2 regions of the Lachnospira hominis (ex Hitch et al. 2025) genome follow, and region 1 is predicted to be linked to the other one. Evidence: predicted binding sites of a transcription regulator. Region 1 holds the regulator's gene; the other holds the start of a gene.
The links. The regulator Rex, encoded in region 1, represses fermentation and respiration genes when NADH is low (regulators of the CRP and FNR family bind a similar motif). The targets are predictions, from matches to a motif close to ATTGTTAANTANTTAACAAT.
Positions count from the first base shown of each region.

Region 2: a site for Rex is predicted at 2,122-2,141, ahead of pckA (phosphoenolpyruvate carboxykinase (ATP)). Genes of this name have one in related genera too.

Region 1 covers NZ_JBBMES010000001.1:177,650-183,010, reverse strand. Annotated here, with positions in the region: gene alr (alanine racemase) at 1-815, opposite strand, end outside; gene WMO38_RS00795 (NAD(P)H-hydrate dehydratase) at 845-2,410, opposite strand; gene WMO38_RS00790 (hypothetical protein) at 2,417-3,025, opposite strand; gene WMO38_RS00785 (redox-sensing transcriptional repressor Rex) at 3,032-3,700, opposite strand; gene WMO38_RS00780 (homocysteine S-methyltransferase family protein) at 3,761-5,361, opposite strand, start outside.
Region 2 covers NZ_JBBMES010000007.1:6,489-11,849, forward strand. Annotated here, with positions in the region: gene WMO38_RS07860 (pyridoxal phosphate-dependent aminotransferase) at 1-734, opposite strand, end outside; gene WMO38_RS07865 (MalY/PatB family protein) at 731-1,903, opposite strand; gene pckA (phosphoenolpyruvate carboxykinase (ATP)) at 2,264-3,868, shown strand; gene fliD (flagellar filament capping protein FliD) at 4,022-4,699, opposite strand; gene WMO38_RS07880 (carbohydrate ABC transporter permease) at 4,859-5,361, opposite strand, start outside.

The DNA of each region.
Region 1 (5,361 bases):
GTTGTAAATGTTCCGCCATAACTTACACGTTCGCCTGCCGGTACTGTCTTTACCATAGTAACATGACTTTTCAGTTCAAGTGCCGGTTTAAGCTGAACTTTATCTTTATTAACTTCGTCAGAAGGATACATTCCGTACATTGCTATTCCAAGACGCACCATATCTTTATATGTATCAGGCATATCTATAACTGCCGCACTGTTTGCACAGTGTTTTATTTCAAATGTAATCCCATCATCTTCAAGTTTTTTTATAAAACCATTAAACTTCTCATACTGTCTGTTTGCTGATGTTTTATCAGTCTCATCCGAAGCTGCAAAATGAGTAAAAATACCTCTTACATTAAGATTAGGAAGCTGCTTGATTTTCTTTACAAGCATAACACCGCTCTCATCAGGTTCCATTCCTATTCTTCTCATTCCTGTATCTACTTTAATATGGCATATTGCTGTCTTTCCTGTCTTTTTTGCCGCCTCGCTTAATTCCTCGGCTGTCTCATAATCAAAAACTGTAGCTGCAACTTCATTTTCAACCAGAGTTTCATATTCATCTGTATTTACAAAGCCAAGTATTAATATAGGTTTATCTATTCCATTTTCTCTTAAATTAACTGCTTCATCAAGAGTTGCAACAGCATACCCGAAGACTTTTGAATACACTGCTTTTGCAACTGCAACGTCTCCATGCCCGTATCCGTCTGCCTTGACTACTGCAAGTGACTTTGTGCCGGCAGGCGTAAGTGCCATAAGTGCCTCTACATTGGATTCTATGTTTCCGAGTTCAACATCTGCATATACTCTGTAATACTTTCCCATTTTAACTCTGTTCCCCGATTCCTTATTTTTTAATTATAATCTGTATTATTTTGTGTAAAAACTGTGCTTAACGACTCTGCAATATCCCATGCTTTCATTGAAAATGTGCCTTGATTTTTCCGGCACATATCACCGGCACAGCCATGTATATATACAGCCAGTGCTGCTGCAAAACACTCATCATCAAATCCTGCACACATCATGCCGGCAATAACTCCCGTAAGCACATCTCCGGAACCGCCTGTTGCCATTCCGCAATTTCCGGAAGTATTGATATATATGTCATCATGGTCACAAACCACTGTTGCTGCATCTTTTAATACGCATATAACACCATGTTCTTTTGAATAACATGATGCCGTCTCCACAGGATTTCCCTTTATCTGTCCTATGCTTTTTCCTGTAAGCCGTGACATTTCTCCAACATGCGGTGTCATAATCACTTTGCCTTTGTATCTGCTTATATATTCATAATATTCTTCATTTTCTGAGATGATATTCAAAGCATCCGCATCAAGTATTAATGTTGCATCCGAACCTGATTGTAAAATGCATTTTACAATCTCTTCTGACTGTCCTGAAACCGATAAGCCCGGGCCTGCAATAATGCAGTCAGCCCATGTACACCATTTTGTAAGTTCATCACAATTGCTGTTTTTATCATTATATGTGTCACATATTGATTCCGGCACAAGTGTAAGAAGTGCATTTTTATTATTTTCATGTGTAAAAACCCTCACAAGCCCGCAGCCGCTTCTGTATGCAGACTGTGCTGACATAAACGCCGCACCGCCCATACTCCTGCTTCCCGCCGCTATAAGCACTTTTCCGCTCGTTCCTTTATTACCGTCTGCTTCTCTTTCGGGAATCGTCAGAATATCCTTTTTTTCAATCATTCTTGCCGGATTATTTTCTAATATTTTTTGCACATTGTCCTGACTGACTGCAAAACCTATATCAGAAACTATTACTTTTCCTGCATATTTCCTACCGGGATACAAAACCATCCCTGTCTTGTCAAATCCAAATGTAACTGTATAATCTGCTTTTACTTTCTTATTGCTTACCTGAACTATTCCCGCACTAAGCCCCGACGGAATATCAACCGCCACCTTAACTGCACTGACACGGTTAATCTCATCTATAATCTGTGCATAAACACCCGTGACATCTCTTGAAAGTCCAATTCCAAACATTGCATCTATAATAAAATCATATTCATCCAGTGGTAGTATGTTATCTTGTACTGCACATTCAAATGGAATTTCAAGATTTTTTATAATATTTTTCTGCAGCTCATACTCATCTGTTCCCGGCTCTTTTCTGCCAGCTTCATACACCAATGTTTTATAACCATGAAGATAAAGCTGACGTATGGCAGCAAGCCCGTCAGCTCCATTGTTTCCTTTTGTACAGACAACGCAGATGCTTATATCTTTTTTTCCGCTGTCTTTTTTATTGTATGCAAGTTTTTCCACAAATGATGATACAGACAATGCTGCACGCTCCATAAGAACTACAGATGGAATCCCTGTCGTTTTTATTGAATATTCATCTATTTTTTTCATTGCAGCAGAATCAAGTAAATACTTCATATACAGTTACTCCTGACCTTTTGAATTAATATCATCAAGGACTCCCATGATCTCCGGTCCAAAGATATTATGCATTCCCGAATAAAGCTGTTCGTTCATACTCTCCTTATCATGCTTTATAAGAAGATTCTTTTTGAGCTTGATTCTTGTAGCTTCAATCCATTTATCCAGCACTTCAAGATCTGCTTTGTTTTCATTAATCTTCGCATAGCACATCTTTACCGTTTCAACCAGAAGTTTTCTATTAGCTTCTGCCAGCTGTCTTGGAATCTCTTTTTCTTCATCTTCAAGTGATTCAATCTTGTCTTTTGCTTCATGTATAAGACGCTGGTTTTTATTCATACGTTTCTTACGACGAAAATCATTGCCGTCTTCTTCCATATTTTCAACGACATCCTGAATAACCTGTTCTTTTATCTTTTTTACTTCTTTTAAATCATTGGTTACCTGTCCCTGTTTTTTTAGCAGGTCATTAACCTTTTTTTCCCAATACTTTATCTCGTCAGTTTTGCTGACCTCCGGGACAAGCAGATACCATCTCTTATCTAGTGTAAGAATAGGAATATGATTAAATGATGCTGTGTCTTTTATTAAATCATATGTAATATCTGCCATGATAAATCACCCCTCCTGTATATTACGAGTTTTACCATTTTTATTTGCTATATTATATGAAAGTCTCATAAGGCTCTCTGATAAATGTACATTTTCAACTACAACATCTTCAGGCATATTAAGGTCTGTATGTGCAAAATTCCATATTGCCTTTATTCCGTCTTCAGCCACTTCTTTTGCAACTTCTCTTGCTGCCTGTCTTGGAATTGTAAGTGCAACTATCTCGATATTATTTTCTTTTATAAACCCTTTTAGTTCATCCATCATCATAATATCTAGACTGCCTATCTTTTTGCCTTTAAGCTCATGATTATTATCAAAAACACCTTTTATTATAAATCCTCTCTTTGCAAAATCACCCGAATTAACAAGTGCTGCACCGAGATTACCTGCACCGATAATAATCATATTATGAGTACGGTCAATACCAAGAATTTTAGCTATCTCATCATAAAGATACTTTACATTATATCCGTATCCCTGCTGGCCAAACCCTCCAAAATTGTTCAGATCCTGTCTTATCTGCGATGCGGTAACCTTCATCCTTGCACTGAGTTCTTTTGATGAGATTCTTTGAACACCGCTTTCAATCAATTCACCAAGATATCTATAGTATCTTGGAAGTCTCCTGATTACCGCAGATGATATTTTTTTTGTCTCTTCCATATTGCTCATCCGTACCTTCCTGTTTTTTCGTATTTTTTATTATAAACCAATGTTAAAACAATGTCAAAGTCAGCCTAATACTCTCTTGGCAATATCAACTGATTCCTTCGCATCTTTCGCATAGAAATCCGCATGAATTTCTTTTGCATATTCCGGTGTAAGGACAGCACCGCCTACCATAACTTTACAATCAAGATTATTTTCATGCAAAAGTTCGATTGTCTCTTTCATTGATACAAGTGTTGTTGTCATAAGTGCTGAAAGTCCTACAAGTTTTACATCATTTTCTTTTACCGCATCAACTACAGCCTGATAAGGAACATCTTTTCCCAGATCTATAACATCATATCCATAATTTTCAAGAAGAACTTTTACAATATTTTTTCCTATATCATGCACATCGCCTTTTACTGTCGCAATTACAATTTTTCCTTTACTCACCGGTGCCGCATCACTTTTTATCATAAATTTTCTTATAACTTCAAATGCCGCCTGTGCAACTGATGCGGACATTATCAGCTGCGGAAGGAAAAGTGTGCCTTTTTCAAATTCCTCACCGATTTTATCAAGTGCCGGTATTAAAACTTCATTGACAACTTCCATTGAGTCTGTATTTTCCAGAAGCTTAGCTGTACAGTCAGCACCTTCATTTTTAAGTCCGTTAAGAACTGCATTGTAAAGTGCAAGCTTATCACCTTCAAGTCCTGTATCATTATCAGAAGCTGATTGCTGTATGCCCTTTGCACCATCCGGCCCTGATTTTGTGTCCGTTCCTGCTGATTTATTTTCAGAAATGACAATCTTTGGTACTATCTGTTTTCCTGCATAATGCTTTATAAAATCAACTGAATTCTTATCAAATCCTGCAAGAAGCTTGTAAGCTCTTACAGCACCTGTCATCTCTTCAATATTAGGATTGATAATAGGAAGGTCAAGTCCATTTTCAAGTGCCATTGTAAGAAAAATGTGATTTACAAGCACACGGTTAGGAAGCCCGAAGGAAATGTTGGATACGCCGAGAACTGTCTTCAATCCAAGTTCTGTCTTGACACGGTGAAGTGCTTTAAGCGTCTCAACTACCCCGTCCTGCTCTGCAGATGCAGTAAGTGTAAGACAGTCAATGTATACATTTTCTTTCGGAATGCCTATTGCAAGTGCCGCATCTAGAATTTTCTTTGCAATTGCAAATCTGTCTTCCGCCTTTTTAGGAATACCATTTTTATCAAGAGTAAGTCCAACAACAGAAGCTCCGTATTTTTTTACAAGTGGAAGAACATTTTTAAGAGACTCTTCCTCACCGTTTACTGAATTGACTATCGGCTTACCGTTGTATACACGAAGTGCTGCCTCAAGCACTTCAGGAATTGTAGAATCAAGCTGAAGCGGAACATCCACTACTGACTGCAGTGACTTGACAGCTGTTATCATCATCTCACGCTCATCTATTCCCGGAAGTCCGACATTGACATCAAGAATATCAGCTCCTGCCTGAACCTGTTCAAGTGCCTGATTAAGTATGTAATCTATATCGCCTTTACGCAAAGCTTCCTGAAATATTTTCTTGCCTGTAGGATTAATTCTCTCACCGATTATTCTCGGCTGGTCTATCGGAACTACCTTTGTTGCAGAACATACTGCTGCCGGAATTACTTTTTGTGGCAGCTCATTTA
Region 2 (5,361 bases), on a different contig from region 1:
GCATTTTGTGCCAAAACAGAAACATTCCACGGCTGCCCGGCATCATACATTTTGCCAATAAGCTCTTTATCATATGTAATGCCATATCCAAGCCTGATGCCCGGTATTGCATACATTTTGGTAAATGCCTTCAGAACAAACAAACCTCTGTATCTTAATATACTTTTAACGTATGAAAGTTCATCTTCCTGCCCTGTAAAATCAAGAAAACATTCATCCAGAAAAATACGCACTCCGTTCCTGTCACATTCCTTTATAATTCTTTCAAGCAAACGGTCATTTATAAGTATCCCTGTAGGATTATTAGGATTACATAAAAAAATCATATCAGGTTTATACTCAAACATTTTCATAAAATCATCTTCTATTTCAAATGTGTTGTGATTGATCTGATAATATTCAACTTTTGCCCCGACACATTCAAGTGCGGCTTCATATTCTGCAAAACATGGAGCTGCAACAACCGCATTTTTCGGTTTTATGGCAAATACATATCTGTACAGCACATCAGAAGCTCCGTTTCCGCATATAATGAAGCTACTGTCAACTCCATATCTTCTGCCAATCTTTTCTCTTAAATCATCGCAAAACATCTGCGGATAATTTTCACACATTTCAAGCGAATTAACAACCGCTTCACGCACGCTTTCCGGAATTCCCATAGGATTAATATTAGCTGAAAAATCTGTCACATTTTCATATTTATAAATATCTCCGCCATGTATGTTTTTCATGAACATTTCCATTCCTTAACAGATTTTTCAAGGCGTTTAAGTCCATCTCCAAGCATTTTTTGTGGGCATGCAATATTAAATCTTAAAAATCCACCATTGCTTCTGTAAGCAGAGCCGCTGCTTACATACAGCCCGCTGCGTTCACATATAAAGTCTTTTAATTCATCAGAATCACTTGCAATATCTGTGCAATCAAGCCACATAAGATATGTCGCATCTGACTCCACGGGCTTTATCTGCGGAATTCTTTCTTTTATAAATTTTTCTGCAAACTGCCTGTTTTCCCACAGATATTCTCTAAGGTCGTCAAGCCACTCTCCACCTTCACTATATGCCGCAGCCGCCGCATCAGCCGCAAAAACATTAGTCTCTGCCAAATGGTCTGTCTCAAGTCCTGTGATAACACGATGTCTGATATTTTCATCAGCCACGATAACTGCCGCTGTCTGGATTCCGGCAATATTAAATGTCTTTGTCGGTGCAACACATGTAATACAATTATCTCTGCACACATCTGATACAGATGCAAACGGGATATAGCTGATACCTGGTTTTGTTATATCACAATGAATCTCATCAGACACAACGAGCACATGATATTTTTTGCAAAGTTTTCCTATTTTATCTAAAATATCTCTATCCCATATATTTCCTGTAGGATTATGCGGATTACATAATATCATCATAGATGTCTGTGGATTTGCGAGCTTTTCTTCCAAATCCGCAAAATCTATGCTGTATTTTCCATCATTATATACGAGCCTGCTTTCAAGCACATTTCTTCCATTATTCAATATTGAATCAAAAAACATATTATAAACAGGTGTCATAACAACAACATTTTCTGCCGGTGTAGTCATTTTGCGGATAATGCTTGATATAGCCGGGATTACGCCGGTTGTAAATATAAGCCATTCCTTATTAATAGAAAAATTATATCTGTCTTTCCACCATTTCTGATATGCACAGTACCACTCGTCCGGTATGTCAGTATATCCAAAAATCCCATTTTCTGCTCTTTTGATTATCGAATCAGTTACCGCATGCGGTGTACGAAAATCCATATCCGCAATCCACATGGCAAGACCACCTTCTTTAACCCTGTCCCACTTTATTGAATGGGTACCTGTTCTGTCTGTAATCTCATCAAAAAATTTTCTGTTTTTCATACCCGACATTCCTTTCACATATTTATTTTCTAGCAAAACTGATTAATCATCAATTTTCTTAATATCAATAAGCTGCGTTACCATAAATGCATGCAGCTGCGTCTCAAAATCATGTAATAAAACCTATTTTATTTATTTTAATATTTCATCCTCTATTTTACAATAGCTTAACAGGGTAATTACTGCGATGTTTATTAAGATATATAAAATATAAAAATGTTGTTAAATTTTTATCATTTTCGTCAAAAATTACACAAATTGTGTTGATTTTACAGGTCGATTATGTATAATATAAGAAGATAAAACCGCCTTTAAAGACGGTTATCGCACAATAAGTAAAGAAACGAGGTTAAATGTAAGATGGCAGAAATCGATTTAAGCAAGTATGGTATCACAGGTACAACTGAGATAGTTCATAACCCTTCTTATGAATTATTATTCGAGGAAGAAACATCTTCTAAGAACGAAGGTTATGAAGTTGGTAAGGAAAGCGAACTTGGTGCTGTTGATGTTATGACAGGTATCTACACAGGACGTTCTCCTAAAGATAAGTATATCGTAGTTGACGAAAACTCAAAGAACACTGTATGGTGGACAAGCGATGAGTACAAGAACGATAACCACCCAATGCCAGAAGATGTATGGGCTAAGGTTAAGGACATCGCTAAGAAAGAGCTTTGCAACAAGAGACTTTTCGTTGTTGATGCATTCTGTGGTGCTAACAAAGACACAAGAATGGCAGTTCGTTTCATCGTTGAAGTTGCTTGGCAGGCACATTTCGTAACAAATATGTTCATCAAGCCAACAGAAGAAGAACTCAAGAACTTTGAGCCAGATTTCGTTGTATACAACGCTTCTAAGGCAAAAGTTGAAAATTATGCAGAATTAGGTCTTAACTCAGAGACTTGCGTTGCATTCAATATTACAAGCCGCGAACAGGTTATTATCAATACATGGTACGGCGGTGAGATGAAGAAGGGTATGTTCTCTATGATGAACTACTATCTCCCATTAAAGGGTATTGCTTCAATGCACTGCTCAGCTAACACAGATTTAGATGGCAAGAACACAGCTATCTTCTTCGGTCTTTCAGGTACAGGTAAGACAACACTTTCTACAGATCCTAAGCGTCTCCTCATCGGTGATGATGAACACGGCTGGGATGATAACGGTGTATTCAACTTTGAAGGTGGATGCTATGCTAAGGTTATCAATCTTGATAAGGATTCTGAACCTGATATCTACAATGCAATCAAGCGTAACGCTCTTCTTGAGAATGTAACACTTGATGCTAATGGTAAGATTGATTTTGCTGATAAGAGCGTTACAGAAAACACTCGTGTATCTTATCCAATTAACCACATTAAGAATATTGTACGTCCTATTTCTTCAGCACCAGCTGCAAAGAACGTAATCTTCCTTTCAGCAGATGCTTTCGGCGTACTTCCTCCAGTATCTGTTCTTACACCAGAGCAGACACAGTACTACTTCCTTTCAGGTTTCACAGCTAAGCTTGCTGGTACAGAGCGTGGTATTACAGAACCTACTCCTACATTCTCAGCTTGCTTCGGTCAGGCTTTCCTTGAGCTTCACCCAACAAAGTATGCTGAAGAACTTGTTAAGAAGATGAAGATGAGCGGTGCTAAGGCTTACCTCGTTAACACAGGTTGGAACGGCACAGGCAAGAGAATCTCAATCAAGGATACTCGTGGTATCATCGACGCAATCCTTAACGGAGATATCCTCAAGGCTCCTACAAAGAAGATTCCTTACTTCAACTTTGAAGTACCTACAGAACTTACAGGTGTTGCAACAGAGATTCTTGATCCTCGTGACACATATGCTGATGCTTCTGAATGGGAAGTTAAAGCTAAAGACTTAGCTGGCAGATTCATTAAGAACTTCGCTAAATACGAAGGAAATGAAGCTGGTAAGGCACTTGTTTCAGCAGGTCCACAGTTATAATAAACAATGAATATATAGGCATTATGCCGATATATCATATGCTTTAGATTACTTTAAAAGCACCGCTTTCGGGAAATCCGGAAGCGGTGCTTTTTTTAGTTTCTACCTATGAAGAATATATACTCTTTACAAGTTTCGTAAATTCAATAATTATCAACCAAGAAAATCATATTTTGAGCTGTTGAATGAAGACATAATATCTGCTGTAGAACTATATGTACTGCTCACACTCTGTAAATTAGCTTCAGCATTACTCTCAATCCTGTCTGTAACAAACGAAAGCTTTTTCATAAATTCAGAATCACTTCCAAATATTTTTTCAAGTGAATCAACGTCTGCCTTTTTAAGCTTATCAGAATCAACCTCAAGAGTTCCGTCACTGTTATAAGTTATTCCGACTTTTTCAAGTGATTCCTTAATACTCTCTGGAAGTCCCTTTAATGCTTTCTTATAGAATTCGTCAAGGCTTGAGGAAGTTTTTGACATAACTTCAACAAGCGAATTATATTTATCTATAAGTTCCTGTGCTGCTGCTGTAACCTTTGAAGTATCTTTGCTTTCTCTTGCATCTTTAAATACTGTACTCTTTTCACCTGCAAGCTTATCAATAGCATTCTGCAAATCCTCTGATGATTTATCAGTATTTTCATATCCTGTTTTGGAAACTTTTGCTTTCAGCATCTGTGTCGCTGCTGATGTGCTGCCATTTATGCTGTTAAGCATCGAATCTGCTGAACTATCATTATTAATATAATCAAGCAATGTTGAATTATTAATTGGAAGTCTCGCTTTTCTTGCTGTCTCATTTAACATCTGTGTAGTAACTCTCATATTTCTCTCCTTTCCGCTTTATGTTGTATATTTTTTATCAAATGCACATATATATTTTATCGGTCATTTTTTTATATAAATAACCCCGGCAAAAGACTCTTTGCGACTTTTACCGGGGTTTTATAAAGGAGGCCTTTGCCTATGAAAAGCAGTTTAAAATCAACCCTTTACACCACCAAGCGTAACACCTCTTACAATAAATTTTGAAAGACACAGATAAACTACAATAACCGGAAGAATTGCAAATCCAAGCATCATATAAACCTTACCCATATCAAACTTCAAAAAGTCTGCACTTCTAAGCTGTGCAATAAGTATTGGAAGTGTTTTCTTACTATCTTTATTAAGAAGAAGCGAAGGAATAAAATAGTTATTCCATGAAGCAACGAAAGTGAATATCGCCTGTACTGCAATTGCCGGCTTCATAAGTGGAAGCACTATCTGATTAAATATTCTGAATTCATGTGCACCATCAATTCTTGCTGCTTCAACAAGTTCAATCGGAAGTACACTGTCCATATACTGCTTAATAAAGAAAAATACTACCGGTGAAGCTATTGAAGGAACAACAAGCGGTATGAATGAATTCATCAGATGCATATCACTCATCTGCTTGATAAATCCAAGTGCTGATACCTGTGTAGGCACCATCATTATAATCA